DNA from 3 places in the Janthinobacterium sp. SUN033 genome. Region 3 is predicted to be linked to each of the others. Evidence: predicted binding sites of a transcription regulator. Region 3 holds the regulator's gene; each other region holds the start of a gene.
What was found. Region 3 encodes FliA, which starts transcription of late flagellar genes. Its sites were predicted from a motif close to CTAAAGTTTNNNNNNNNNNNGCCGNTA; they were not measured.

Region 1 (9,953 bases), on a different contig from region 3:
CAAATATACCTGAAACGGCCCGTAATGTCGGTTTAATAAGCGCCGGCGGCCGCCCCCGGCTGCCTTGCTTGGCCTGCGCCGCGTTACAATACGGGGTTTGCAACTGAATATAGAGAAGGTGTGCCGTGAATTTCATCAATAAATTATCCGCCGCGTGGACGGCCAATAATTCCCTGCTGTGCGTGGGCCTGGACCCCGACCTGGCGAAACTGCCGGCCGAACTGCGCGACCTGCCTGATGGAATCACCACCTTTTGCACGCGCATCATCGATGCCACGGCCGACCTGGCTTGCGCCTTCAAGCCGCAGATCGCGTATTTTGCCGCGCTGGGCGCGGAAAAGCAGCTGGAAGACATCTGCCGCTACGTGCGCGAGAATTATCCGCACATCCCCCTGATCCTCGACGCGAAACGGGGCGACATCGGCGCGACGGCCACGCAATATGCGCGCGAAGCGTTCGAGCGCTACGGCGCCGACGCCGTCACCGTGAACCCGTACATGGGCGAGGATTCGCTCGATCCCTACCTGGCGTGGAAAGACCGCGGCGTGATCATCCTGTGCCGCACGTCGAACCCGGGCGGCTCGGACCTGCAATTCCTGAATACGGACGGCGAACCGCTGTACCAGCGCGTGGCGCGCCTGGTGGCCGAAAAGTGGAATAAAAACGGCCAGTGCGCGCTCGTCGTCGGCGCCACCTTCCCTGAAGAACTGGCGCAGGTGCGCGCCATCGTCGGCGACATGCCGCTGCTGGTGCCGGGCATCGGCGCCCAGGGCGGCGACATCGCCGCCACCGTCGGCGCGGGCCAGACGGCGAACGGCATGGGCATGATGATCAGCTCGTCGCGCGCCATCATCTACGCCACGCCGCAGGCGGGCGAAGACTTCGCCGACGCGGCGCGCCGCGTGGCCATTGAAACGCGCGATGCGATCAACGCGCACCGCGCGTCTGATGGTGGCTGACATAAGCTACTGCGCGTCGCGATTTGCGGCCGGCGATGCTCACTGTGCCATAGCACAGTTGCGCTTCTCGGCCGCAACTCCCATCCGCTCGCTACGCTTCTGTCAGGCACCGTGATGACTGTTGTTTGTCATCCATAAAAAATGCCGGGCTAGCCCGGCATTTTGCATTTAGTCACGCTGTGGTGCGACGATCTCCGCGTAATCGTAGAGTTCTCCCAGAATTTCCTCGCCCCGCTCATCGACGGATTCCGACAGCACGTCGATTTCCGTAAACAGCATTTCGATGGTGCGGGCGCCGGCGTCGCCGTCGAACAGGCGGGCGGCGCGGTGCTGTTCCCAGCGCAGGCTTTCCGCTTCGCTCAGGGTTTGCGGGAAATTGCGGGCGCGGTAGCGGAACAGCAGTTCCTGCAGGCGTTCATCGGCAAACGAGGGGCGGGCCGTGGCCAGCTTGGCCGGCGTGTCGCGGCGCAAGGATTCGAGCAGGCGGCGGTCGTCGTTGCTGACGAAACCATTGTACAAATCTTCATCCACGTCCAGCGCGGTATTCGCGCCCGGGCGCTGGAACACTTCAGCCCAGACGGCATCCATGTTCGGCGCCGCGGCGGCGAATTGCGCGTTGACCTTCGCCGCGTCCAGATCGATGCCCCATTGCGCGGCCATGGTGGGCGACAGCGTCTTTAAATTGCCGACCAGCATGGGCGACTTGTTCAGGTGCACGCTTTTCACGGGCAGGCGCGTCATGCCTTCCGGCATGGCGTCCTTGCGCGTGAACAGGCGCGTGCGGATGGTGTCGGCGTCCAGCTGGAACAGCTCGCGCGGGTCGTAGGCGCAATCCCAGACGAGGATTTCATTTTTATTGCTCGGATGCGTGGCCAGCGGCCAGACGACGCCCAGGCAACCCCGTTCGGCGGGGAACATGCCCGACACGTGCAGGAAAGGCTGGCGCTCGCCGGCGGCCAGGTGCATGCCCATTTCGCTGGCGACCCTGTCCTTCTTGTGCAGCGCCAGGCAGAATTCGAACAGTTTCGGCTGCTTTTCCTTGATCAGGCGTGCCAGGGCGATGGTGGCGCGCACGTCGGACAGTGCATCATGCGCCGCTTCGTGGACCAGGCCATTGGCCTTGCTCAAGTGTTCCAGTTTAAAACTGGTCTGGCCATCGTCGCGCTTCGGCCATTGAATGCCTTCCGGGCGCAGCGCGTGCGTCATGCGCACCACGTCGAGGATGTCCCAGCGGCCGCAATGGTTCTTCCATTCGCGCGCATACGGGTCGATCAGGTTGCGCCAGAACAGGAAACGCGTGACTTCATCGTCGAAACGGATGGTGTTGTAGCCCACGCCGATGGTGCCCGGCTCCGAAAAGGCCGCTTCGATGGTGGCGGCGAACTGGTGTTCGGGCACGCCCAGCTGCAGACACTGCTGCGGCGTGATGCCCGTGATCAGGCACGATTGCGGGTCGGGCAGGAAATCATTGGCAGGCTGACAATACAGCATGATGGGTTCGCCGATCTCGTTGAGGTCGGCATCCGTGCGGATGGCGGCGAACTGGGCCGGGCGGTCGCGGCGCGGCTGGGCGCCAAAGGTTTCGTAGTCGTGCCAAAGAAAGGTCTGGTTAGTCATTGATGGTCGTTGCTTGATTGGTTATCCGGGCCGCCAAAAGCGGCCGCTGCTACAGTTTTCTGAAAACCTGCCGATACTACACGAGAGGATGGTCATCATCGCGTTTCCCGCATGGTGGCATACATTGCCCGTTCAAGGAGGTCTATCGTGTCAATTCCCATCGCCGCAAGCGGCAATTCCACCCCTTCCGTGACTTCCGTCAGTACGGGCGTTGCCGGCAAGGACGATAAAGTCCAGCAAAAGGACGGCGTCAACGCTGAAATGAGCGTGAATGACCGCACCAAGCTGCAATTGAACGCTTCCATCATGCAGGCGTCGCTGAACGTGTCGATCGGTTCCGAGAACGAACCGCTGGCGCTGCTGTACAAGACGGCCATCACCAACATCAATGAAGCGCTGAAGGGTCAGTACGGCGAGGATGCGATCCAGAACGCGGCTTCGCAGGATAACAGCGCCGAAGCGACGGCGAACCGCATTGTATCGCTGTCGACAGGTTTTTTTGATGCCTTCAAGAAACAGAATCCCGGCCTGGACGACGATACGGCCCTGACCAAGTTCATGGACACCATCAGCGGCGGCATGGAAAAAGGCTTCAAGGAAGCGCGCGACATCCTGGGCGGCTTGAAAGTGCTGAATGGCGACATCGCCGGCAATATCGACAAGACGTACGAGCTGGTGCAAAAGGGCTATGCCGACTTCATCGCCGCGCACAGCAGCAAGAAGGATGATGCCGCCAAGCCGGCCGACAGCAAGGCCGCCTGATCATTATTACGCCGGAAGCGCCTGAGAAAATGTCCAGGGCTAGGCGCATTGCCGAAGGCAGTACGAATGTACGACGAGGCAATGCAACGACGCCATGGGCTTTTTATCAGGTGCTTACCCGGTTGCGGCCGCCGGCTTTTGCCCGGTACAGCGCCGCGTCGGCCGCGGCGATCAGCGCATGGTCGTCCTGTTCGGCCGCCAGGCTGGCCACGCCGAAGGAACCCGTGATGTGCGGCAAGGCGCTGCGCATGTCGGCGAAGATGACGGCGAGCTGCATGCGCTCGCACAAGCGCTCGGCCACCCGCAAGGCCACGTGTTCGTTGGTATCGGGCAAGATCACCATCATTTCCTCGCCACCGTAGCGCACGGCAAAATCCGTGGGCCGCAGGGCCGCGCCCAGCACTTGCGCAGCGATGCGCAGCGCCTGGTCGCCCGCCTGGTGGCCGTGCGTGTCGTTGAAGCGCTTGAAATGGTCGAGGTCTATCATCACCAGCGACAGCGGCGAGCCGCTGGCGTGGGCCGTGACGATCATGTTGGGCAGTAAATCCGTCAGCCAGGCGCGGTTGTACAAGCCCGTCAGGCTGTCGACCATCGACAGCTGGCGGTAGAATTCGCCCAGTTTCTGGCGCCGGCGCAGCAGGGCATTGGCGGCGCGGATGCGGAAGGACAGCAGCCGCAGCAGGTTGCGCGCCAGGCCGTTCGACTGTTCGATCAATTCCCAGACGATGGCCGCGTCGATCACCAGCAAATCGGTTTCTTCCAGGGCGGAAATGGCGGCCAGGTTGCTCGCTTCATCGAGCACCGATTGTTCGCCCACGCTTTCGCCGGGCAAGACCTTGCTGACGGTGCCGTCATCCATGCCCGTGTGGGTGTCGGCGGCCACGGCCAGCGAGCCGCGCAGGACGATGTACAGGCTGGCGCCTTGCGTGTCGGCAATGGCTTCACCCGCTTCCAGGCGCATCACGGGGCAGGGCGCCAGCATGGCGGCCGTCTGGCTATCCGCCCCATCGCGAAATAGCTGTAAATCGCCGATGTTGCAGCCTGAAGCGCCGAAGTTGCCGATCTGTTCCACAATCACACTTTCAAAAAGCCGGCGCGCGAGCAGGGGGCCGGTAGCTTCATGATAGCGTAAAGCGGCCTTGGCTGTAACGCCAAAGGCTTGCTTGAGGTCACTTACTGTGAGAAATACGACAATTATTTCATTGCCGCGTCAATACGCTGGAATGCTTGCGCTTTTGTTATGGATGTTGCCGCGCGCGAAAGGCGGGCCGGATGTGCAAAGGCAGCCTTGAACGGCTGCCTCAGTCTCTGAAAATCCTGCGGGTGGGGATTACTCGGCGGTTTCTTCCGCTTCGGCCGTATCGATCACGGCATTCTTGCCGGTGGCGTGGCGCTTGCTGTCTTGCAGGCGGCCCAGGGCGCTATCGATGGCGCGTTTCAGTTTGTCGGTGGCGCCGGCAACGGATTGATGCACGGTGGCGTTCTGTTCGGTCACGGCGATCGGTTGATAGCCAGCAACGCGTGCTTCCATGACGCAGCGGATATCGTCGGCGCCGCCTTTCGGGCCATTCGTGTCGCTGATGTGGACTTCGATGCGGGTCAGGTTGTCGCGGAAGCGGTTCAGTGCGCTTTCAAGTACGGATTGCACATGTTCGTTCAGTCCAGCGGTGTTGGCGATGGTGCTGTCGGTATGAATATTGATTTGCATATGCTTACTCCTGTCAATTCAAAAAAAACCCATCTCAGGCGCTTTGCATGGCAGTGGTCAAACCCGCTGCCAGGGCGCGTCGGCGCCTGGTTCTTGCCTCATGCACTTGATCCCTGTGCATGACTTATCTTACTCCTCTTTCCAGTATTTCAAGAGGGTGCGCACGATTAAGATGAGCTTAACCCTTCAGCCAGGTCAAGTTCCCACTACGAAATTATTTACCCTCAGCCATTGATGAGACCGGCCGCGATATTGATCGACAGCCCCAGCACGACCAGGTTGAAGAAAAAGCTCAGCACGGATTGTCCCAGCACGATTTGCCGCATCATGCGCGTCTGCACGGAAACGTCCGACGTTTGCACGGCGACGGCGATGGTGAAGGCGAAATACAGGAAATCCCAGTAATCGGGGCTTTGCTCGTCGTCGGGAAACTTCAGGGGGCGCAGCGCGGGATCGGCCTGGTAGTACAGGTGGGCGTAATGAAAGCAGAACAGGGTGCCGACGAGGAACCAGGAACCGACCAGGGTGAGTATCGTCAGGCCGTAGTGCAGCGCGCGCTCGTCCGGCGCCATGTCTTTCATCGAGGATAGCTGCGAAACGATGGCCACCAGGCTCATCACGGATGCGACGGACAGGGCCGACAGGACGGTTGCCGCCCGCTCATCCTGGCGCGCCGCCATGGCTTTGACCTTGTGGTGGTTGGCGCGCATCATCATCCAGGCCATCGTCGCCAGGTAGAACCAGACGGCGACATTCCACGCCGTCAGCAGGCGCGTCATCTGTTGCCAGGATGCGGGCAGCAGCAGGCCGGCCGCCACGCCGATGGCCGTGGCCATGCTCAGGTGGGGGCGGCTGCGGATGAAGCCGTGGAATGGAAGCGTGATTTTCATGGTGCGGATTCGTCAGTGGGGATAGCGCATCTTAGACCTTATGCGCTCGCCGCGGTGGCCGTCCTGGCGGCCGCTTCCTTCTCGTGGTGGGGGAAGCGGTCCATGCGCGACAGCACGGGGAACAGCACGGCCCAGATACCCGTCACGGCCAGGGTGGCGGCGCCGCCGAAGAGCACGGCGCGCACGAGGCCGAACCAGCCGGCCGTCAAGCCCGATTCGAATTCGCCCAGCTCGTTCGAGGCGCCGATGAAGACGGCGTTCACGGCGCTGACCCGGCCGCGGATCTCGTCCGGCGTCTCGAACTGCACCAGCAGGTGGCGGATGTAGACGCTGACCATGTCGCCGGCGCCCATCAGGAACAGCGCCGTCAGGGCCAGCGGGAAATAGCTGGTGCTGCCCAGCACCAGGGTGCCCAGGCCGAAGACGGCCACGCCGCCGAACATCCACGCGCCCACGCGGCGCGTGATGGGAAACATGGCCAGCGCGATCGAGCACAGGGCGGCGCCGGCGCCCGGCGCCGTGCGCAGCAAGCCCAGGCCGCTGGGTCCGGCATGCAGCACGTCATGCGCGAGCGCCGGCAGCAGGGCCGTGGCGCCGCCGAACAGCACGGCAAACAGGTCGAGCGAAATGGCGCCCAGCACGATGGGCTTCGACCAGACGAAGCGCAAGCCTTCGAGCAGGGTATGCCAGCTGACGGGTTCGCGCTTGACCACTTGCGGCGCCGGGGTGGTGGCGCGCATCAGCAGGACGGACACGACCAGCAGCGCGGACGAGATCAGATACACGACTTTGGGGCCGAAGTAATACAGCAAGCCGCCCAGGGTCGGCCCCAGGATGATGGCCACGTGGGAACTGGACGAGCTGAGCGCGACGGCGCGGCTGAAGTGTTGCGTGGGCACCATGTTGACCAGCACGGCTTGCGTGGCCGGCATCATGAAGGCGCGCGCGCTGCCGAACAGCACCAGCACGGCAAACACGGGCCAGACGATGGAAATATTGCTTAACGTAAACGCCAGCAGGGCCAGCGCGCAGGCCAGCTGCGCCGCCAGGCACCAGGCGATGATGTTGCGGCGGTTGTAGCGGTCGGCCACGTGGCCGGCCGGCAAGATGAGCACGAGGAAGGGCGCGAATTGCGCCAGGCCGATCAAGCCCAGGTCGAACAGGCTGCCCGTGATCTGGTACACCTGCCAGCCGATGGCCACGCTTTGCATCTGCACGGCCACCGTGCCCAGCACGCGGGCGGAAAGATAACAGGCGAAGTTGCGGTGACGCAGGATACTGAAGCCGTTGCCGGCAGAGGCGAGAGACATGAAATTTCCAGGAAACAGCGGGGTGGAGCGGCAGCGGATGCCGCGCCAGCAGCACCCCGCTGTCTGGATGCTTACTTGGCCAGGTCGGCTTCCGTGGTGAAGGCGTCCGCGTAGAATTCGTCGGCCGGCAATTGACACAATTGCACGAAATCGCGATTGGCCGACTCGACGACGATCGGTGCGCCGCAGGCATACACTTGATACGCGGACATGTCGGGCAAGTCGGCGATGACGGCCTGGTGCACGAAGCCCGTGCGGCCTTGCCACGCGTCTTCCGGCAGCGCGTCCGACACGACGGGCACATAGGTGAACTGCGGCAAGTCGGCGGCCCACTGGCGGCACAGGGCGTCCATGTACAGGTCGTGCGGACGGCGGCCGCCCCAGTACAGGGTGATCGGACGCGGCGACTGCTCGTTGATCATGTGCTCGACGATGGCTTTCAAGGGGGCAAAGCCCGTGCCCGAGGCCAGCAGCACGACGGGCTTGTCGGAATCTTCGCGCAGGAAGAAGGTGCCCATCGGGCCTTCGAAGCGCAGGATGTCGCGCTCCTTCATGCTGCCGAACACCTGGTCGGTGAACAGGCCGCCCGGCATGTGGCGGACGTGCAGGCTCACGGGGCCGCCTTCGACGGGCGCGCTGGCCATGCTGTAGCTGCGGCGTTTGTTGTCGCGCAGCATGATTTCGATATACTGTCCGGCGCGGTAGTGCAGGCGCTCGCTGGCTGGCAATTGCAGGGTCAGCACGACGACGTCGGGCGCGACTTTTTCGATGGTGGTCACGCGCGACGGCATTTTCTTGATCGGGTAGTCGCTGCTGCCCGCCACTTCGCGCGCCTGCACCACCAGGTCGCCCTGGGGCACGGCGCAGCACAGCAGCGAGTAGCCGGCCGCCGCTTCATCTTCCGTCAGGGAGCGGGCCTGGTATGGCTTATGCTGTACGCTGCCGGACACGATCTTGCCCTTGCAGGAACTGCAGGCGCCGCTTTTGCAGCTGTACGGCAGGCCGACGCCGGCGCGTATCGCCGCCGACAGGACGGTTTCGTCCGCTTCGCAGCTGAATTGGTGGCCGCTGGGCTGAACAGTAATTTGAAAAGTCATACAATCCTTGAGATGAAAAATATGTTAATGCACTCTTTGCGCAAGCCTTCAGGCTTGCCGCGCTTGCTGATCCTGGGCTGCGGCGACGTCGGCATGCGGCTGCTGCCCCTGCTGCGCGCGCGCTTTCGCGTCTTTGCCGTCACCAGCCAGCCGGCGCGCTGCGCGCAGTTGCGGGCGGCCGGCGCCGTGCCCATCGTGGCCAACCTCGACGAGCGCGCCAGCCTGAAACGGCTGGCGGGACTGGCGACGATGGTCGTGCACCTGGCGCCGCCCATGTCATCGGGCTTGCTGGACCGGCGCACGCGCAATCTGGTCGCCATTTTACCCGAGCATGCACGCATGGTGTATGTGAGTACCAGCGGCGTGTATGGCGATTGCGGCGGCGCCTGGGTCGATGAGACGCGGCCGACGGCGCCGGCGAATGCGCGCGCGAAGCGGCGCGTGGACGCCGAACAGGTCTTGCGCGGCTGGGGCGCGCGCCGCGGCGCCAGCGTGGCCATCCTGCGCGTGCCGGGCATTTATGCGCAAGACCGCCTGCCGCTGAAGCGCTTGCGCGAAGGCACGCCAGCCCTGGAAGCCAGCGACGACGTGTACACCAACCATATCCATGCCGATGACCTGGCGCGCGTCATCGAACGAGCCCTGTGGCGGGGCAAGCCGGGACGCGTGTATCACGCCAGCGATGACAGCGAACTCAGGATGGCCGAGTATTTCGATGCCGTGGCCGATACGTTTGGCTTGCCGCGCCCGCCGCGCCTGCCGCGGGCCGAGCTGCGGCAAGTGGTCACGCCGATGCTGCTGTCGTTCATGTCCGAATCGCGCCGCCTGCACAATACCCGCCTCAAGCGCGAGCTGGGCGTGCGCCTGCGCTACGCGCGCGTGGCCGATGCCTTGCAGGCGATGGCAGCCGATGGCGCCGGCATCGGGTAAAATGGCCGGTTATCTGCGCACTTTGCTGGGCCGGCGCGCAGCGCGCCGTTCCCGCGCTGCGCCACTCACTTAAGGACTACAGCATGAGCACCCTCACTTACGAAGAATACCTGGACGAGGTCACCACCGTCCTGACGGAACTGTACGACCTCGACGACGAGGCCGCCATCAAGCTCGTCGTGGCCGCGCAGGACGCCGAATTTTTTGTCCCGCACGATGCGCATGAGGAAATGCGTACCGTCGAACAAGCCAAGAAAGATGCGGTCACCTTGTTCGAGCGCAAGCAGAATCGCCAGCAAACGCAGGAAAAGCAGCAGCAGCGCGTGCGCCAGCAAAAGAAATAAGAACGTGGGCCTGGCCGCTGGGGCCATGGCGCAGTACGGGTCTCGGCGCAACACCGGGGCCGTGACCTTTGACGCAGCGCAAACGCGTCATGGCGCGCTGGCGATATGGTGAGCAATGTCGTCACGCGTCTGGGCTCTTGTGGCGGGCTCCGCATAGCGTGACGCTGTTTCCCGTCAGCAGGAGCGAGCCATGCGAGCTACGAGTCACCCCAGCAAGGAACAGGTACGCGCTTATATGCGCCGTCGCGAACGTGCGCTGCAGCCGCCGCCGCCGCCCGATGAAATCCGCCGGCAACTTGCCTGGTGCCGCGTGGATGCCGTTCCGGGTACGTGCCA
Region 2 (9,953 bases), on a different contig from region 3:
AGGGTGCCGTTGGCCACGGCCGGTTCCGCCAGCCAGCTGGCCAGGCGCACGATGCCGGCGCCTTCCAGGGCCGCCTGGAAGGTGGCGATGCCGGAAGTGAAGCGGAAACGGGGCTGCACCTGGTAGCGCACGTTGCGTTCGCTGGAAACGAAATGCCAGTCGCGCAGGATGCGGGGGGCCGAGTGCATGATGATGTCGTGGCCGGCCAGCTCTTCCGGTTCCCCGGGCGCGCCCATGCGTTCTATATAGTCGGGCGAGGCGTACATGTAGCGCCGGTAATTCCACAGGGGGTAGCCGATCAGTTCGCTGGACTGGGGAAAGGCGCCGCGGATGGCGAAGTCCAGCTTTTCCTGGATGGGGTCGATGGATTTGTCCGAGAAATGGATGTCCACCGACACGTTCGGGTAGTCGCGCGAAAATTGCGCCACCACTTTCGGCAGAAAGCCCAGCGACAGGATTTCCGGCGCCGACAGGCGCACCCAGCCTTGCGGCGAATTGCTCAGCTCCGCCAATTGGTCTTCCGCCTCGGCCTGCGTTTCCAGCAAGTGCTTGGCCGACGCGTAATACGTTTCGCCGGCCGTCGTCAGGGTGAACTGCTTTTGCGTGCGCAGGATCAGCTCGGCGCCGATGGCGTCTTCGAGGAACTGGATGGCGCGCGTGACGGCCGACGGCGAGCGCCCCAGCATGCGCGCCGCGTGGATGAAGCTGCGCTTTTCCACCACGGTGCAAAAGGCGCGGATCTCCCACATCAGTTTCATCGACATCGCGTGACTCCCGGCAAAAGAGGCCAGTAGACCGTACGGGGCGCATTCCGTCAAGCGTTACGCCTGATTGCGTTTTCCGCAATATGAAGTTGCATCCGGAAAAATCCACGGCGCCTATACTGCCGCTGTCGCCCATTCCTCATTGCCTATCATGCTGACCATCTCGCTGCTGTGTTTATTTGCCTTCTTTGCCGGCCTGATCGATGCCGCCGTGGGCGGGGGCGGGCTGATACAGCTGCCGGCCCTGTTCAACCTGATGCCGAACATGGCCTCGACCTCCCTGCTGGGCACGAACAAGCTGGCGTCCGCCTGCGGCACCACGTTTGCCGCCCGCTCGTTTGTCGGCAAGGTGCACATCCCGTGGCTGCTGGTGTTGCCGGCCGTGGCCAGTGCCTTTGTCATGTCCTTCATCGGCGCGGCCGCCGTGTCGTATGTGCCGCAGCAGGTCGTGCGCCCCATGGTGCTGGTGTTGATCATCATCATGGCCATCTACACCTTCATCAAGAAGGATTTCGGCACGACACGCGAAGCGCGCCCCATCGGTGGACGCGAACGCATCCTCGCCATCGTCATCGGCGGCGCCATCGGCTTCTATGACGGCCTGTTCGGGCCGGGCACGGGCAGTTTCCTGATTTTCCTGTTCATTCGCGTCTTCGGCTTCGATTTCATCCTCGCTTCGGCCTGCTCGAAACTGGTGAATATCGCCACCAACGTGGCCGCGCTGGCCTTCTTCATTCCCGCCGGTCACGTGGTGTATGCCGTGGCTGCACCGATGGCTGTGTGCAACATCCTGGGCGCCCTGACGGGCACCTGGATCGCCGTGCGCCGCGGCGCCGCCTTCGTGCGCATTCTGTTCCTCGTGTTGCTGGTGCTACTGATCGTCAAGTTGTCCTACGACATCTTCTTCAAGTAAGTTTCTGAACGACAACAAGCCATGAAAACCATCCAGGGCGTGCTGTGGGACAACGATGGCGTGCTGGTCAATACCGAGCAGCTGTTTTATGAAAGCAACCGCGACTTGCTCTTGCCCTACGGCATAGACCTGACGCCGAAGCAATTCTTTGACTGGTTCCTGGACAATAACTACGGCGCCTGGCATGTGCTGCTGGGGCAGGGCCATGGGATCGAGCTGGTCGAGCGCTTGCGGGCCGAGCGCACCGCGCTGTTCGCGCAGCGCCTGCGCCAGGCGCGCCAGCTGGCCATGCCCGGTATCGGGCACGTGCTGGCGGCGCTGCGCCCGCACGTGGCCATGGGCGTGGTCACCAGTGCCTACGAGCAGCATTTCCGGATCAGCCATGCGGCCACGGGCTTGTTGCGCCACTTCGATTTCGTGCTCACGCGTGAAATGTATGGCGAAAGCAAGCCGGCGCCCGACGGTTACCAGCTGGGCTTGCAGCGCCTGGGCCTGGCCGCCGCCGACTGCGTGGCCGTGGAAGACTCGCCGCGCGGCTTGCGCGCCGCCAACGCGGCCGGGCTGGAATGCATCGTCGTGCGCAATCCCATGAATCGTCATTACGCGTTCGACGACGCTTTTTGCGTCGTGGATTCAAACGCCGAGCTGGGCGAAGTGCTGGCGGCGTTCGTGCCCGGCATGGCCCATACGCCCCGGCAATTAGAGTCCTTCCTCTGATACGTCTTGCCGGCATGCCATTACAATTGTTTATCGCATTCACCGGCACCGACCCACGATGACCCTCCCGCAACTGCACTTTGCCCATGCCAACAGTTATCCAGCCGGCACTTACCGCAAGCTGTTTGGCTTGCTGGGACAGCATTACACCGTGCAGGCGCTCGACATGCATGCGCACGATCCAGAATACCCCGTCAGCACGGGCTGGCCAGAGCTGGTGCGCGAGTATATCGACGACCTGGAGCGCCGCTACAGCGCGCCCGTGATCCTCGTCGGCCATTCGCTGGGCGGCATGCTCAGCGTCATGGTGGCCAAGCAGCGGCCTGACCTGGTGCGCTGCGTGGTCTTGCTCGATTCGCCCGTGGTGGCGGGCTGGCGCGCCTTGCTGGTGCGGCTGGCGCGCAACACGGCACTGGGCGAGCGTTACTCTCCCGCCCGTTTTTCCGCCCGGCGGCGCAAGCTGTGGCCCGATGCGCAAGCTGCGTATGAGCATTTTGCCGCCAAGGACATGTTCGCCATCTGGGCGCCGCAAGTCTTGCGCGATTACATCGACAGCGGCCTGGCGCCGCATCCGGACGGGGTGCAGCTGCGCTTTACGCGCGAAGTGGAGACGCAGGTCTACCGCAGCTTGCCGCACCACATCGGCGGTCTCGTTAAGGACGGATTTCCAGTGCCCATCGGTTTTATCGGCGGCACGGAATCGGTGGAATGCCGCCAGGCGGGCTTGACGGCCACGCGCAAGCTGGTCGGCAAATTTTTCCGCCAGGTGCCGGGCGGGCATCTGTTTCCCATGGAAAACCCGGAACTGACGGCGCAAGTGGTGCGCGAGATGATCACCTCGCTGTTGGCTAAACACTAGCCGACTGGCAAGGATTTTCAGCGGGCAAGGGCCAAAAGTGGCGGATTTTCGCGTAAAATCCTGCCATCCGGGCCACGCCTGCAGCAGGCGTGCGGCCCCAGCCATTCCGATATTCTAGAAAGATACCCCTGCGATGACGATTAAAAGCGATAAATGGATACGCCGCATGGCGGAAACAACGGGCATGATCGAGCCGTTCGAACCGGGCCAGGTCAAGGAACGCGACGGCAACCGCATCGTTTCCTACGGCACGTCCAGCTATGGCTATGACATCCGTTGCGCCGACGAGTTCAAGTTGTTCACCAACATCAATACCACCATCGTCGATCCGAAGGATTTCGACGCGAACAATTTCGTCGACGTGTCCGGCAAGGGCTATTGCATCATCCCGCCGAATTCGTTCGCGCTGGCCCGCACCGTCGAGTATTTCCGCATTCCCCGCAACGTGCTGACGATATGCCTGGGCAAGAGCACCTATGCGCGCTGCGGCATCATCGTCAACGTCACCCCGTTCGAACCGGAGTGGGAAGGCTATGTGACCCTGGAGTTTTCCAACACGACACCGCTGCCGGCGAAAATCTACGCCAACGAAGGCGTGGCGCAAGTGCTGTTCTTCGAGTCAGATGAAGTGTGCGAAACGTCGTACAAGGACCGCGGCGGCAAATACCAGGGCCAGGTCGGCGTAACGCTACCCAAGACCTGATTGCGGTGAAGGGAGGGGCGCCAGCCGTCTTTCCCTGTCTTTACCTGCCTTTACACCTGCGGCACTATATCTGCGCCCATGCTTGCCGTTAACCTTGGTATCGAAACACTGAGGAGGCATCATGGTAGCGGCAATCGGTTCAGGCAGCGCGGTCAGCGCGGCCAGTAGCGCCAGTTCGGGCAGCAGTTCGCAGATCGCGGCGCTGCAAAAGCAGATCACGGCGGCGCAAAAGCAGTTGACGGAGTCGCAGAAGGGCGAGCAGACGGAGGCGTCGCAAAAGCTGCAACAGCAACTGGCGCAGCAAATCCAGGCCTTGCAGGCGCAAATTGCCCAGTTGCAAGCTGCCGCCGCGCAGAAAGCGGCGCAGCAAGATGCTCAGCCGGCCAGCAGCGCCGATACGGCGACGAGCCCGGCCAAATCGACTTCGTCCACCCTGGGCAGCATCATCGATACGCAGGCGTAACAGCAACTCCGCGCGTAAAAGACGCCAGGCTCGCCGACAGGTCAGCCTGGCGTTTTGACGGGCAACAACATTTCCACGCACAGTCCGCCACCGCTGCGCAAGCTGGCCCCGATGCGGCCGCCATGGGCGTTGATGACGTGCTGGGCGATGGCCAGGCCCAGGCCATGGCCGTCCGTGCTGTGCTGGGTATTGCTGGCGCGGAAGAATGGTTCAAAAATGCGGGCCAGGTCGGCGCTGGCCACGCCGGGTCCCCGGTCCAGCACGGCGATGCGCAGGCAATCATGCTGGCGCGACAGCTCGACATCGACCGTGCCGCCGTCGGGACTGTGCTTGACAGCATTGCGCACCACGTTTTCCACGGCGCGCGCCAGCAGTTCGGGCTGGCCCGTGACGCAGGCGTCGGCCATGGCAGCGTCGACCGCCAGGTCGATGCCCATCAGGCGCGCCCTGGCTTCATAGCGGGCGTCGTCCACGATGTCGTGCACGAGGTCGGCGATGCCGACGTCTTCGCTGTGCGCGTGCCCCGCGCCCGCTTGCCCGGCGCCCGCTTCCAGCCGCGACAGGGTCAGCAGTTCACCGATCAGTTTATCCATGCGCTCGCTTTCGCGTTCGATGCGCTGCATCGAGGCGGCCATCTTGTCCGGCTGCTGGTGCGCCAGGCCGATGGCGGCCTGCAAGCGCGCCAGCGGCGAGCGCAGCTCATGCGAGACATCATGCAGCAAGCGCCTCTGGCTGTCCATGAGGCTGCGCAAACGGCCCGTCATGCGGTCGAAATCGCGTCCCAGGTCCGTCAATTCATCGCCGCGCTTGCCGCTGGCGTGAAAGCGCGGCGCCAGGTTGCCGTGCGAGGCGGCCTCGAATGCCTGCCGCAGGTCGCGGATGGGGCGCGCAAAATACCAGGCCAGCAAAAAAGCGAACAGCAGGCTGGCGGCGATGGCGGCGGCCAGGGGAATGAAGGTGCGGTAGGGGCTGTCCATGCGCGGGCCGGGCGGCATGCCGCGGCCGAATTCGCCGCGTGGCGGCGGGGCGCCCGCTTCGCTGGGCCGTGGACCTGGTCCCATGGCGCGCGGGCCGCTCAGGGTGACGGCGTTGAGCGTGTCGCGCGCGGCGCCCGCCTCGGCATTGCGGAAGCGTTCGGACGAGGGCAGGAACAGCAGATAGCGCTTGCCGTCGCTGCCGGCCACGTCGCGCACGACGGGATGGGCCTGGCTTTGTTGCAGCATGGCGCGTGCCTTGGCGAGCATGGCGGGATGCACCGTGCGGCCCATCAATTCTTGCCCTTTGGCATCGACAGCAAACACGCGCATGCGTTCGAGCTTGCCCAGGAATTGCCGCAAGGCCTGGCTGCCGCCTGCTTCCACGGTGGCGCTGGCGGCCTCGATGATCATTTGCGCGGGCGGGCTGGTGTCGATGTCGAGGGCCCGTTCCTGCTGCGCGGCCCGGTTTTTCAGCCAGAAGGTGCCGCCGATGCCGATGGTGGCCGTCACTTGCGCCAGCATGATGCACAGAAAAAACTTCCAGAACAGACGGCCCACGCTTACTCCTTGATCAGCTGGTAGCCGAGACGGTACACGGTTTGCAGGCAGGAACGGCCATCGGCCAGGCTGCCCAGCTTGCGGCGCAGGCTGCTCAAGTGCACGTCGATATTGCGGTCGAAGCGGGCCATGGGCCGGCCCAGGCCCAGTTCGGACAGCTGATTCTTGCTCACGGGCTTGCCTGCATGGCGCACCAGCACTTCCAGCAGGTTGAATTCCGTGCTCGTCAGCTCCAGGTGCGCGCCGGCCCAGGCAACGCGGCGCTGTTCCGGCCACATCGTCAACTGGCCCACGGTCAGCGGCGCCAGGCCCGACGTGTCCTGCGGCGCCGCTTGCGCACGGCGCAGGATGGCGCGGATGCGCGCCGTCAGCTCGCGCGGCGTGCACGGTTTTGTCACGTAATCGTCGGCGCCCAGCTCCAGGCCCACGATGCGGTCCGTATCGTCGCCGCGCGCCGTCAGCATCAGGATGGGCAGGTTGCTGCCGGCGCGGATGCGGCGCAGGGTTTCCAGGCCATTCATGCGCGGCATCATGACGTCGAGGATGGCGATGGCGTACAGGCCCGTCAGCGCCTCGGCCGCGCCGCTTTCGCCGTCATGCACGGCGCGGGCGTCAAAACCTTCCTGCGTCAGGTATTCCTGGAACATGCCGACCAGTTCCACGTCGTCATCGATTAACAAAACCTTGCTCATGCCTGTGCTTTTTTCGGGTGAATATCGCCCGATGATAGCAGTCAAAGGGGGCCGTTCAGGGCGGTTTTACCCGCTTTTACATACGTCCGCTTACATTTGCGCACCTTCCTTTACACGCTTTTACGCCGCCCTAACGTTGCTTTACATGCCAGACGCCCACAATCAGGGCTGATCGCCACGAAAGGAAAGCCCGATGAAATACCTGAGTATTGCCATATCCCTGTTGCTGCTGTCCGCCTGCAGCATGCCGCTGCTGGCGCTGGCCCAGCAAGAAGCTGCGCCGGACGGCCCGCCAGCGCGCGCCATGGAAGGGCCGCCGCCCGGCCTGCTTCACGGACCCGGCGGACCCGGTGCGCCGGGCTTGCCGCCATTCCTGCGCGGCATCGACTTGAGCGAAGCGCAGCAGGACAAGATTTTCGCCGCCACCTATGCCCAGGCGCCCTTGCTGCGGGAACAGGAAAAAATCGCCTTCAAGGCTCATGCGCAACTGCGCGCGCTGGCCTCGTCCAGCGCCTATGACGATGCGAAGGCCAGCGCGCTGGCCAGCACGGCGGCGCAAGCCATGGCGCAGATCAGCTTGCAGCAGGCGCGGCTGGAGCAGCAATTGCTGGCCGTGCTGACGCCGGAACAGCGCAAGCAGGCGCAGCAGCGGGGCGACAGCCGCCCCGGCCCGCGCCGTCCCCAATAAGCACAGGAGAGCGAGATGAGCATCAGTGCCTTGAGTTCGACCAGCGCCGCCAGCCAGCTGAGCGCGTTCAGCCGCCTGGGCGGCGGCAGCAATACCGGCAGTACCAGCGGCGCGGGCGGTACGCGGCCGTCAAAACCCGACGATGGCGCATTTCTCGACGCTATTTCCAGCGCCTTGTCATCGATCGGCGTGACGGTCGATGCCAGCGACGGCGATAGCGCGACGGACGGCGCCAGCGCCGCCGGCAGCGGCGACGCGGGCCAGGCGCTGGGCGCCTTCCTGCACCAGCTGATGGGCAGCCTGCATGCGCAGAGCGGTGGCGGTGCTGGCGGGCAAGAAGAGGGGGTAGAGCCGCCTTCGGGGCCGCCACCCGGCGGTGGCGCGCGCGGCGGCCCCGGCAATATCGAGTCGGATTTGCAAAGCCTGCTGCAAAAACTCTCGTCATCCGGCAGCGATGGCAGCGACAGCGCGCAGAGCGCGGACGGCAGCGTGACGGACTTGCAGTCCAGCTTTGCCAGCCTGCTCAGCGCGCTGGGCGGCGATGAGGGCGGCGCGAGCAGCAGCAAACTGAGCAGTTTCCTGCAGGCGCTGTCGGGCAGCCTGGGCGCGGCGAGTGCGGGCGGCAGCCTGTCCGCCAGCGGCAACCTGGTCGATACAACGGCTTGAGCCATGGAACGCAAGCTCGCCATTGCCGTCAGGAAGGCGCTCGCGCAACGGGCCACGCAGGCGCTGTTCCTGTGCGCCAGCCTGAGTCCTGCCCTGGCGAGCTTGCCCTATTTGATGGAATACATATGGACTTACATGATCACGGTCTGGCATCCGACCTCGAAATGATGCGGCAACAGGCGTTTGAACGGCGGCAAGTCCTGCGCTGGCTGCTGGCGGGCGCCGCCACCTTGCCGTTGATGAGCTGCGGCGGCGGTTCGGACGCCGGCGGCACGGCCGCGAGCGGCGGCGTCACAGGTACGTCCGGCGGCGCCGGCAGCGTCACGATACCGACCGCGGGCGCCTGCACGGTGATTCCCGAGGAAACGGGCGGGCCGTATCCGGCCGATGGCACGAACACGAATGGCGGCAGCATCATCAACGTGCTGAACCAGACGGGCGTCGTGCGCAGCGATATCCGCGCCAGTTTCAATGGCGCCACTGGCGTGGCGGCAGGCGTGCCCTTGACCATCAATTTGCAGTTGCTCAACGCCAGCGGCGGCTGCGCCAGCCTGGCCGGCTACGCCGTCTATCTGTGGCATTGCGACCGCGACGGCCTGTATTCGCTGTATTCGAGCGGCGTGACGGCGCAAAATTATTTGCGCGGCGTGCAGGAAACGGATAGCACGGGCAACCTTGCCTTCACCACCATCTTTCCCGGCTGCTACGCGGGACGCATGCCGCACGTGCATTTCGAGGTCTATCCCAGCCTGGCCAAGGCGGCCAGCGCCGTGAACCGCATCAAGACGTCGCAGTTTACCTTCCCGATGGCAACGCTGAACGAGGCTTACGCGGCCAGCGGCTACACGGCCAGCGTGCGCAACCTGGCGCAGATCAGCTATGCCGCCGACAATGTCTTTGCCGACGGCACCAGCTTGCAGATGGCCACGGTGACGGGCAATGCCACCGATGGTTATGTGGTGACCCTGACGGTGGCCGTGAACGGTTAAGTTGCCGTCATGAAACCCAGGTCGCGCCGGCTGAAGTTGCCGATGTTCGGGAACACGTCGGCCAGCTGGCTGTCTGCCACGCCGAACCATTTGGCCAGGGTGGCGCCATACTGGTCGACGGAGGTGGTCGGCAGCAGGGAGCCGGAACCCACGTCCAGCTCATGGCCCAGGCCCGTGGCGGGGAAGGCGCCGTAGATGTCGCGGCCCTTCACGGCGCCGCCCACGACAAAGTGGTGCGCGCCCCAGCCGTGATCCGTGCCGTCGCCGTTGCTGCTGAAGGTACGGCCGAAGTCCGACGCCGTAAACGTCGTCACCTGGCGCCGCACGTCGGCGCCCTGCAGGGTGGCCAGGGTCGCGTCGAAATACGCGAGCGCGTGCGCCAGGCGCGCCATCAGGTCGCCATGCAATTCCTTTTGGCGGTCATGCGTGTCGAAGCTGCCCAGGGTCACATAAAACACTTGCCGTTTCGCCCCCAGGGGACCGCGCCCGCCGATGATGCGCGCCACCGTCTGCAATTGCACGGCCAGCTGGTTGACGCTGGACGCGCCCGTGTTCGGGTTGATGTAGGGCGGCGGATTGGGCACGCCGCCCGCGCCGGCCGCCAGCATGGCGCCGCTCAGCACGCTCTGGCTGGAAATGGCGCGCTGCACCGTCGCCACGTGTTCCTGCTCCATCATGTCGTCGCCCGCCGTGCTGATGATGTCGCGCAAGGCCGTCTCGCCCTCGGTGGTGCCGAACAGGTAGCCGCCGCCGATATTGCGGATCGGCACGGCGCCTGCCTGGCCCACCTGGAACTGGCGCACCTGGCGCCCGCTGAGGAACAGCGCGTTTGACGCGGCCGAGATGGCCGTAAACGTCGCATTCGCGTTGCCCGTGCCGAGCAGGTCGCCCAGGCGTCCGCCCCAGCCGATGCTGGCGCCTTCCGGCAAGCCCGATTGCCAGGTCGATTGCTGGTCGTTATGCG
Region 3 (9,953 bases):
GAGACCGCCCAGGGAGCTGCTTTTCATGAGGGAACGATAAAAGAGGAAGAAAGCGCGATTGTACCAAGCGGCAGCCCGCAGTTGACGAGCGTCAGTTGGCCGGCGCAGGCGCCACGGGCGCCGTCGGCACTTCCGTCACCGTTTCGGGGATGCCCGACAAAATCGTCACGGCGACCCGGCGGTTGCGCGCGCGCCCTTCCGGCGTGGCGTTCGGCGCCACGGGGATATTGTCGGCGTGGCCCACGGCCGTCAGGCGCGACGCCTTGACGCCGCTGGCGATGAACAGGCGCACCACGGCGCTGGCGCGCGCGGCCGACAATTCCCAGTTCGAGGCAAAGGTCGAATTGCTGATCGGCTGCACATCCGTATGCCCTTCCACCTGCACGTCGTGCGTGTCGTCCTTGAGCAGCACGGCCACGGCGCGCAAGGCCTGGTCCGACTCCGCCGTCAAGCCCGCCGCGCCCGGATCGAACAGCACGCTGGCATTGATTTCCACGCTCACGCCGCGGCTCGTCTGCGTCACCCGCACCTTGCCTTCCTTGACCAGCGGCGCCAGGGTTGACGTCAAGTCCTGCGCCAGGCGCGTCATGTGTTCGCGCTCGCGGCGGATGGCTTCCGTGCGGCGTTTCAGGGCGGGGTTCGGCAACGGGATGGCCTGCGGCGCTTCCATGATGATGGGCGGCGCGCCCTTTTCCAGGCTGAATGCCTGGCCGATGGCATTCTGGAAGACGCGGTATTTGCCTTCGTTGACTTGCGAAATCGCATACATGACGACGAAAAAGGCGAACAGCAGGGTGATGAAGTCGGCGTACGAGATCAGCCAGCGGTCCTGGTTGTCCGGTTCCTCGTCATACTTCCTGCGCGCGCGCCGCATCATGGTCAATGCTCGTGCAAGAGGCTGGACACGCGCTCTTCGATGATGCGCGTATGGTCGCCCGTGGCGATGTCGTACAGCACGGCGGCCGTGATTTCATACTGCACCACGCGGCGCGAAACGATGGCCTTGAGTTTATTGGCCACCGGCAGGAACAGCAGGTTGGCCAGGCCCACGCCATAGATGGTCGACACGAACGCCACGGCGATGCCGCCGCCCAGCTTGCTGGGGTCGGTGAGGTTTTCCATCACGTGGATCAGGCCCAGCACGGCGCCCAGGATGCCGATGGTGGGCGAATAGCCGGCCGCCGATTCCCACACCTTGACGGCCTGGCGCTCGGCCATTTCGTAGGCGGAGATTTCCACGTCGAGCAACTGGCGCAGCTTGTCGGGCGCGATGCCGTCGACGATCATGCGCAAACCCTTGGCGTTGAAGCGGTCGGCCGTGTTTTCCATCAGGCGTTCGAGCGCCAGCGGGCCGTCGCGGCGCGCCGTCAGGCTCCATTGCCCGATGTCGCGCGCCAGCGCGGCGCGCGTGTCGGACGGCGGCAGGAACACCCAGCGCAGCATTTCCAGGCCGCGGACAAAAGTGCGCAGCCGCGTCTGCAGCAGCACGGCGCCGAAGGTGCCGACGATGACGATGGCAAAGGCGGCCGGCTGCAGCAGGGAGGCCATCTTGCCGCCTTCCAGTGCCTGGCCGACCAGCAGGCCCGCCAGCGCCAGCGCCAGCCCGATTACGCTGGACCAGTCCACGCCAGCTCCCTCAAGGTTGCGCGCAGGCGTGCGACGGCCTGGGTATGCAGCTGCGAGACGCGCGATTCGGATACGCCCATCACCGCGCCGATCTCCTTCAGGTTCAGCTCTTCTTCGTAATACAGGCCCATGAGTATTTTCTCGCGTGGCGGCAGCGCGTCGATGGCATCGATCACGGATTGCCGGAAATCGGTATCGAGCAGGGAACGCAAGGGATCGCTGTCCTCGTCCACGCAGTGGCGGTCGAGGAAGCTGTCATTGCCGTCCGGGTCATGAAAGTCTTCGTAGTACACGAGCTGGTGGCCGCCGCCGTCGCCCAGCATTTCCTGGTAGTCGGCCAGCGACATTTTCAGCAGCTTCGCCACTTCCGACTCCGTCGGCGGATGGCCGAGGCGCTGCTGCAGGGTGCTCATCGCCTCTTCGATCTTGCGCATGTTCTGGCGCATGCTGCGCGGCAGCCAGTCGCTGGTGCGCAATTCGTCGAGCATGGCGCCGCGGATGCGCAGCACGGCATACGTCTCGAACTGCGCGCCATGCGTCTCTTCATAGCGCGTAATGGCATCGAGCAGGCCGATCATGCCGGCCTGGATCAGGTCATCGACCTCGACCGAAGGCGGCAATTTCGCCTTCATATGGTGCGCCAGACGCTTCACCAGCGGAATATGCTCCGTCAGCAAATAGTCCTTGTTCGATTTCCCTTTGACCGTGTACATAGGCTGCTTATTGTTTTCTCATCTTATCTGGTGCTGCGGTTCGATTCAGGCGCTGAACTGGTGCGGGCTCCCCGTCTGGTACAAGGTGCCGCCGAGCACCGGCGCCGCCGAACGGGCCAGCCGCTCGGCCAGTCCGCGAAACGCCACCGATGCTCCCGCCAGCGGAAACGCATCGACCACGCTGCGGCCCAGCCGCGCCGCGCGGTGCAGATACTCGTCGGCAGGCACGGACCCCATCGAAGTCAGCTTCACGGCCAGGTAGCGGCTCGCCGCCTGCGCCATATTATCGTATACCACTTTTGCTTCGGATTCGGAAGCGCCGGTGACGAGAATGCCGAACGGACGGCGTCCCAGTTCCTGGCTCAGGCGCTTGATCAGGCAGTACGCCGCCTTGATCGAGGTGGCGCTGGTCGAGACTTGCACGACGATATCCGACGACGCCATCAGTGGCACGGGGAAGCAGGCGCCCTCGTCCGCCACGACGCCGTCGACCAGCACGATGCCGCTCTGGCGCGCCAGCACCTCGAACGTCTTGCCCAGGCGGCGCAGTTCATCCTCGCCCGCATAATCCATGCTGTCCATCAAATGGTTGCGCGCGCCCAGGCTGGCCACGCCGAAGCCTTGCGGCACCTGGTGGATGACCTGGTTCAAGCCGCACTGCTGGCGCGCCACGTCGCGCAGGCTGGCGCCGTGCGCCAGTCCCAGGCGCGATGCCACGCCATCGCTGCCGCCGCTGGCGTCGAACAGCAGCACGTCATTGCCGCCGTAGACGAGCGACGCGCCCAGGTTGACCAGCATGGCGCCCTTGTCGTCCTGCGGCGTGGCCGAGAGGAACGTCATGACGCGCGGCTGCGGGCCGGCCAGCATGCGGCGCAAGCCTTCGGCCTGGTCGAAATCGAAATTAGCCAAGGTGCACCCCGCGCGCTTCATTGTTGCGGGCGGCCGCCTGCGCCATCAGGAGCGGCAGTTCGGCGTCGGAAAACTGCGTCGCAGCCGCATCGCGCTTGAGCTTGAAGGCACGGTCGATCAGGTAGCCGCGGTCGGCCAGGTACAGGTCTTCCGGCACGCGCTGGCCGTTCGACACATAAAACAGGTTCAGCTTCTGGCGGATCACCACGTCGAGCACATTGCCGATCGAGGCCGCTTCATCGAGCTTGGTCATGATGCAGCCGGCCAGGCCGCTGCCCTGATACGCGCGCACCACTTCATTCAACGTTTCCTGCGTGGCCGTGGAGTTCAGGCACAGCAGGCGCTTCACGTCGGCGCCGGCGCCCGACAGCATGGCCACCTGTTCCGTCACCATCTGGTCGCGCTGGCTCACGCCCACCGTATCGATCAGCACCGTGTGCTTGTTCTTCAATTCTTTCAGGGCGATGCGCAAGTCCGCCTCGTCCTTCACCGAATGCACCATCACGCCGAGGATCTTGCCGTAGATGCGCAGCTGTTCATGCGCGCCGATACGGTAGGCATCCGTGGTGATCAGGGCCAGCTTTTCCGGGCCGTGGCGCATCACGCAGCGGGCCGCCAGCTTGGCCGTGCTGGTGGTCTTGCCGACGCCCGTCGGGCCGACCAGGGCAAACACGCCGCCCTGCTCCAGCATGGCGTCTTCATTGGCCACAGTATTCAGGTTACGGCTGAGGACCGTCTTGATCCAGCGCATGCTTTGCGCGCCGTCGAGGCCGGCCGGCAGCTTGTCGATCAGGTAGCGCGCCAGGCTGGCCGAGAAGCCGGCCGCCAGCATTTCGCGCAGCACGACGGCTTTTTGCGGCTCGCGCTGCTGCGTCGAACCCCACGAGATTTCCGCCAACTGGGTTTCCATCATGCCGCGCATGGCGCGGATTTCATTCATCATGCCGCTCATCTCGGCGGCGGCGTTTTCCTTGACGTGCGCCAGCGCGCTGGCCATCATCTGCTGCATGCGGGCCATGTCCACTGGCTCGGAGGCAGCCTGGCGCGGCGCGGCAGGACGTGGCGCGGCCGGACGCTGGGCCGGGGCGGCCGGACGCTGCGGCGTGGCGAACTGGGTCTGCAACTGGGGACGGGGCTGGGCCATTTCGGAGGCGGCCGGCGGCGACGCCAGCGAAGCGGCGTCGTCATTGGCCAGCGCGAGGATTTCCACCACGCCATCGGCCTGGCGGTTCGACAGGATCACGGCGTCGGGGCCCAGCGCTTCGCGCACCTTGCGCAGCGCATCGCGCGACGAGGCGCCCGTAAATTTCTTCACATTCATGACCGGCCTCCCAGGGCGGGGGTGGCGCAATATTGGCTGAACTGTGTGACCATCGTCGACTCCTGTTGCTTGAGTGCTGTCTTCCACATGGACACAGATCACCCGGACAGTTTCCATTATTAGCGATGCTTACAGGAAATGATCGAAGGAACAGGACGGGAAAGTACCCGTTATTCAGTTTGCCGAGAGGAAATTGATGTTTATTTGACCAAAGACAAGGGCTGGGGTCAGACCCGGCGGGTCTGACCCCGGTACTAATGCTGCCAACTACTGCGCGCCCACCAGCGCCGTGACGCGGATGGTCTTGGTTTCCGGCACTTCCGCATGCGACAGCACTTTGAGCTGCGGCAAGGCGCGGCGCAGGAAACGCGACAGCAAGGCGCGCAGCGGCGCCGGCACCAGCAGCACGGGCGTCAGGCCCAGCGCTTCCTGCTGCTGGGCAGCCAGGCCCGCCTGGTGCGCGATGGTGTCGGCCAGGCCCGGCTCGATGCCGGCGCCGTCGCCGCCATTGCCCATCGCTTGCATCAGCAGCCGCTCCAGGCGGCTGTCCAGGGTCATCACGGACAGTTCGGCCGAGCCGGGGAACAGTTGCTGCACGATGGCGCGGCCCAGGGCCACGCGCACCAGCGCCGTCAGGTCGTTCGGGTCTTGCGTGCTGACCGTATGCTCGGCCAGGGTTTCGATGATGGTGCGCATGTCGCGGATGTGCACGCCCTCGGCCAGCAGGTTCTGCAGCACCTTTTGCAAGGTCGACAGGGACAGCATCTTCGGCACCAGGTCTTCCACCAGGCGCGGCGACTCCTTGCCCAGGTGGTCGAGCAGCGATTGCACTTCCGCGCGGCCCAGCAGCTCGGAAGCGTGCGAAGTGATCAGGTGATTCAGGTGGGTGGCCACCACCGTCCCCGCGTCGACCACCGTATAGCCCATCGACTGGGCCTGGTCGCGCAGGCTGGCGTCGATCCAGGTGGCGGGCAGGCCGAAGGCGGGGTCGTTCGTGGCCAGGCCGGGCAAGGTGCCGCTGGCCATGCCGGGATTAATCGCCAGGAACTGGCCGTTGAACGCTTCGCCCACGCCCACTTCCACGCCCTTGAGGGTGATGCGGTAGGCGGACGGTTTCAATTCCAGGTTGTCGCGGATATGCACGGGCGGCGCCAGGAAACCCACTTCCTGGGCAAATTTCTTGCGGATGCCCTTGATGCGTTTGAGCAATTCGCCGCCCTGCGTCTTGTCGACCAGGGGGATCAAACGGTAGCCCACTTCCAGGCCCAGGGTATCGACGGGCATGATGTCTTGCCAGCTGGCTTCTTCCTGCTCGGGCGCCACGGTTGCTTGCGGCACTTCGGCCGGCTTTTCGGCCGCCGCTTTTTCCTGCGTGCGTTTCTTGCTGATCAGATAGGCGGAGCCGGCCAGCAGGGACGCCAGCAGGATGAAGACCATGTTCGGCATGCCGGGAATCAAGCCCATGCCGCCGATGATGCCGGCAGTAATATATAACACTTGCGGTTTCGCAAACAATTGCCCCACCAGCTGGGTGCCGATGTCCTGTTCGCTGGCCACGCGCGAGACGACGATACCGGCCGCCGTGGAAATGATCAGCGAAGGAATCTGCGCCACCAGGCCGTCACCGATGGCCAGCAAGGTGTAGTTCTTCAGCGCATCGGCAAAGCCCATGTCGTGCTGCAGCAAGCCCACCAGCAGGCCGCCGACGATATTGATGACGGTGACCATGATGCCGGCGATGGCGTCGCCGCGCACGTATTTGCTGGCGCCGTCCATGGCGCCATAGAATTCCGCTTCCTGCGCCACTTCCGTGCGGCGGCGGCGCGCTTCGTCTTCGCCGATCAGGCCCGCGTTCAGGTCGGCATCGATGGCCATCTGTTTACCAGGCATGGCGTCCAGCGCGAAACGGGCGCCCACCTCGGCGATACGGCCCGCACCCTTGGTCACGACGGTAAAGTTGATGATCGTCAAAATGATAAACACGACGATACCGACCGTGTAGTTGCCGCCGATCAAGAAGTGACCGAACGCTTCAATCACTTTACCGGCCGCGTCGGCGCCCGTATGGCCTTCCGTCAACACCACGCGCGTGGACGCCACGTTCAGCGACAGGCGCAGCATGGTCGACACGAGCAGGATGGTCGGGAACGCCATGAAGTCGAGCGGCTTGACCGTGTACAGCGCCGTCAGCAGCACGATGATGGACAGCGCGATATTAAAACTGAAGAAGATGTCGAGGATGAAGGCCGGCAGCGGCAGCACCATCATCGCCAGCAGCATGATGATGATGACAGGCGCGGCGATGCCCTTGCTGGCGTTGCCACCCATTCCACTGAGCCAGGCTGGCATTCTCAGGCCGTTCATGGTGTACTTCCTTTATTCTTGTCTTCTGCGCCGGCTGCGGGCGGTGTCTGTGAGGCGGGATTCTGCGGGTCGAGCTCGGGCGGCACGTCGAGTTTCTTCGGCTTGTCGGGACGCTCGCCCTGGCCCTTGCCATAGCTGCGCAGCTGGAACACGTAGGCCAGCACTTCGGCCACGGCGCCGTACAGCGCCTCGGGAATCTCGTCGCCGATGTCCGTATGCTTGTACAGCGCGCGCGCCAGGGCCGGCGCTTCCAGGATGGCGACCTTGTGTTCGCCGGCCAGTTCGCGGATCTTCGCCGCCACCTCGTCGACGCCCTTGGCCACCACCTGCGGCGCGCCGCGCGAATTCTCGCCATACTTCAAGGCCACCGCGTAGTGGGTAGGATTGGTCACCACCACGTCGGCCGTCGGCACGTCGGCCATCATGCGGCGGCGCGACATTTCATGCTGCATCTGGCGGATCTTCGCCTTGATCTGCGGATTGCCGTCCGATTCCTTCGATTCTTGCTTGACTTCCTGCAAGGACATTTTCATCTTGTTGGCGTAATGCCACATCTGGTACGGACCGTCGATGGCGGCGATCAAGCCCAGCGCGCCGACGATCAGCAGGAAAGCCGTGATCAGCAAACTGATCAGATGGGCAGAACCGGCGCGCAGGGATTCCACCGACAAGCCCAGCACGGCGTCCTTTTGATGCTGCATCACCATCCAGGCGACGACGCCGACGACGAGGGTCTTGGCGATGGCCTTGAGCAATTCCACCAGCGCATTCTTCGAAAACATGTTGCCCAGGCCGCGAATCGGGTTGAGTTTGCCAAAATTGGGGGTGAACGCCTTGGAACTGAACAGCCAGCCGCCCACCAGCACGGGCGAAGCCAGGGCGACGAGCATGATGGCCAGCGCGTACGGCAGGCACGTCAGCAAGACCGAACCCACGTCGTAGCCGATGCGCAACATCATCGCGTCGGGATTGAGTATCTGTTCCCGGTCCAGGGTCAGCCCGGATACCATGACGGCCGTCAACCGCCGCACGATGGCGTCGCCGGCAAACCACAGGCAGCAGCCGGACGCCATCAACACAGTGAACGTAGCCACTTCACGCGATCGCGGAACGTCGCCTTCCTCACGCGCCTGCTCGAGGCGCTTCGGTGACGCGGCTTCGGTCTTTTCTGCGTCGCTGTCTTCCGACATCAATCAACTCCGGTGAAGTCCTGCAGCCTGGCTAGGCGCAATACGGACTGGGCATGTGGCATTATCGAGTCAAGTGCCTGTTTACCATCAGCGGAACAGGAGGGCAAATGCCCTGTATTTCCTTTGCCTAAATGAAACAAGGCGCCGCAGGCGCCCACTTCAAAGGAGACCGAAAAATGGTCAGGACAAGGCGCAGCCCCGAAGACAGTACGAATAGTACGGCGAGGGGTTGCAACGCAGTCATGGCCATTTTCTCGGGGCTCCTAACGGTTTTTCCTCGCTTCGGCCTGTTTCACGGTCTGCTCAATGGCGCCAAACAGGGACTTGCCGTCATCGCCCAGCATTTCCAGGCGGACCACGTCGCCGAACAGCAAATACGGCGTGCTGGCGACGCCATCGGCGATCATCTCCTGGTTACGTCGCTCAAAAATACTGGAAAATCCTTTCTTGACTTCCTTGTTGGCGACCCCGCCCGCGCTGACCACGCTGCCGGCGCGCGCGTTGCGCGTCTGGCACAGATGGGCGAGCAATTGCGGGTAATTGAACGCCATGTCGGCGCCCGCGTGGGGCTGGCCCGTCAACTTGCCGTTCAGGCTGCAGCGCAGCGCGTAATGCACCTTGCCGCCGCGCCAGGCGTCCCCCAGCTCGTCGGGCGTGATGGCGACAGGAGAGCACGCCATGGCCGGTTTCGCCTGCAGGAAACCATAACCACTCGCCTGCTCGTCCGGCGCCAGGTTGCGCAGGGTGATGTCGTTGACCAGCATCAACAGCTTGATGTTCAGGTGCGCCTGGTCCGGCGTCGATCCCATGGCTACGTCGTCCGTGATGGCGGCGATGCCCGCCTCGTAGTCGATGCCCCACTGCTCGTGCGCCAGCACGATCTCGTCCTGGGCGCCCAGAAAATCGTCGCTGGCGCCCTGGTATAGGCGCGGCGCATCGCGCAGATTGGCGGGCGCCTCGCTGCCCGCCGCCTTGCAGGCGCGCTCGATCTGCTGCAGGTAGGCTGCGCCGGCCACGCGCAGGCTGCTGCGCGGCAAGGGCGCCATGCAGTTGGCGGGATCGAATTCGAAGGCGCGATGGCCGCGGCCGCTATTGATGGTCTGGTACAGCAAATCGAGCTGGGGCGCGATGAAACTCCAGTCGTCGAGCGCCTTTTGCAGGGTCGAGGCGATGCCATCGGCCAGATGGGCCGTTTTCAGGTCGCGCGAGACGACAGCCAGCTGGCCGTCGCGCGTGCCATCCTTCAGGGTAGCTAATTTCATGTGCGGGAAACTTCGTCAAATGCAGGCAATGGAGACTAAAGACGCCAAAAAGCCGGGATATCCCCGGCTTTGGCGGTCAGGAAGGGGCTAGGCCAGGAGCGCGATCTGCTCGGGCGTGAGGTAGCACCACTCGCCTTCGGCGATGCCCAGCGATTCCAGGGTCAGGCTGCCGATGGCGGAACGGTGCAGCGCGCTGCAATGGTTGCCGGCGGCGGCCAGCATGCGCTTGACCTGGTGGTACTTGCCCTGTTCCAGCACGATTTCCAGCTGGTGCTCGCCGCGCTTGACGCAGACGAGGGCCGCCAGCGGGGCCGGCTCGTCGTGCAATTGCACGCCGGCCAACAGCAGGGCCACCAGCTCATCCGTCACGGGCTCTTGCGTGGTGGCCTGGTAAACCTTCGGAACGTGGCGCTTCGGCGACGATTGTGCATGGATAAACGGGCCATCGTCGGACATCAGCAGCATGCCGGTCGTATCGTGGTCGAGCCGGCCGACGGGCTGGACTTCGCGCCAGGTGAATTGTTCCGGCAACAGGGTCAGCACGCCAGGATGATGGCTGGGCTTGCGC

Region 1: OX460_RS21865 (DUF5610 domain-containing protein) is a predicted target of FliA. The motif match lies at 2,626-2,652, and genes of this name have one in related genera.
Region 2: OX460_RS03050 (FlxA-like family protein) is a predicted target of FliA. The motif match lies at 4,021-4,047, and genes of this name have one in related genera.

The regions. Positions count from the first base shown of each region.
Region 1 is NZ_JAPQNV010000005.1:287,969-297,921, forward strand. Features, by position in the region: gene pyrF (orotidine-5'-phosphate decarboxylase) at 126-959, shown strand; gene sbcB (exodeoxyribonuclease I) at 1,128-2,576, opposite strand; gene OX460_RS21865 (DUF5610 domain-containing protein) at 2,724-3,338, shown strand; gene OX460_RS21870 (GGDEF domain-containing protein) at 3,445-4,410, opposite strand; gene OX460_RS21875 (HPF/RaiA family ribosome-associated protein) at 4,669-5,046, opposite strand; gene OX460_RS21880 (DUF1345 domain-containing protein) at 5,271-5,936, opposite strand; gene OX460_RS21885 (MFS transporter) at 5,975-7,246, opposite strand; gene OX460_RS21890 (CDP-6-deoxy-delta-3,4-glucoseen reductase) at 7,318-8,343, opposite strand; gene OX460_RS21895 (SDR family oxidoreductase) at 8,356-9,273, shown strand; gene OX460_RS21900 (hypothetical protein) at 9,357-9,617, shown strand.
Region 2 is NZ_JAPQNV010000001.1:644,994-654,946, forward strand. Features, by position in the region: gene OX460_RS03025 (LysR family transcriptional regulator) at 1-764, opposite strand, end outside; gene OX460_RS03030 (TSUP family transporter) at 916-1,677, shown strand; gene OX460_RS03035 (HAD family phosphatase) at 1,699-2,394, shown strand; gene OX460_RS03040 (alpha/beta hydrolase) at 2,453-3,253, shown strand; gene dcd (dCTP deaminase) at 3,387-3,956, shown strand; gene OX460_RS03050 (FlxA-like family protein) at 4,078-4,419, shown strand; gene OX460_RS03055 (ATP-binding protein) at 4,461-5,954, opposite strand; gene OX460_RS03060 (response regulator transcription factor) at 5,957-6,646, opposite strand; gene OX460_RS03065 (Spy/CpxP family protein refolding chaperone) at 6,840-7,334, shown strand; gene OX460_RS03070 (hypothetical protein) at 7,350-8,000, shown strand; gene OX460_RS03075 (hypothetical protein) at 8,004-8,168, shown strand; gene OX460_RS03080 (intradiol ring-cleavage dioxygenase) at 8,126-8,989, shown strand; gene OX460_RS03085 (DUF1501 domain-containing protein) at 8,986-9,953, opposite strand, start outside.
Region 3 is NZ_JAPQNV010000002.1:555,764-565,716, forward strand. Features, by position in the region: gene OX460_RS11120 (translation initiation factor Sui1) at 1-27, opposite strand, end outside; gene motD (flagellar motor protein MotD) at 92-874, opposite strand; gene OX460_RS11130 (flagellar motor protein) at 880-1,626, opposite strand; gene OX460_RS11135 (RNA polymerase sigma factor FliA) at 1,608-2,339, opposite strand; gene OX460_RS11140 (antiactivator of flagellar biosynthesis FleN protein) at 2,385-3,248, opposite strand; gene flhF (flagellar biosynthesis protein FlhF) at 3,241-4,569, opposite strand; gene flhA (flagellar biosynthesis protein FlhA) at 4,837-6,933, opposite strand; gene flhB (flagellar biosynthesis protein FlhB) at 6,930-8,123, opposite strand; gene OX460_RS11160 (fumarylacetoacetate hydrolase family protein) at 8,387-9,385, opposite strand; gene OX460_RS11165 (16S rRNA pseudouridine(516) synthase) at 9,473-9,953, opposite strand, start outside.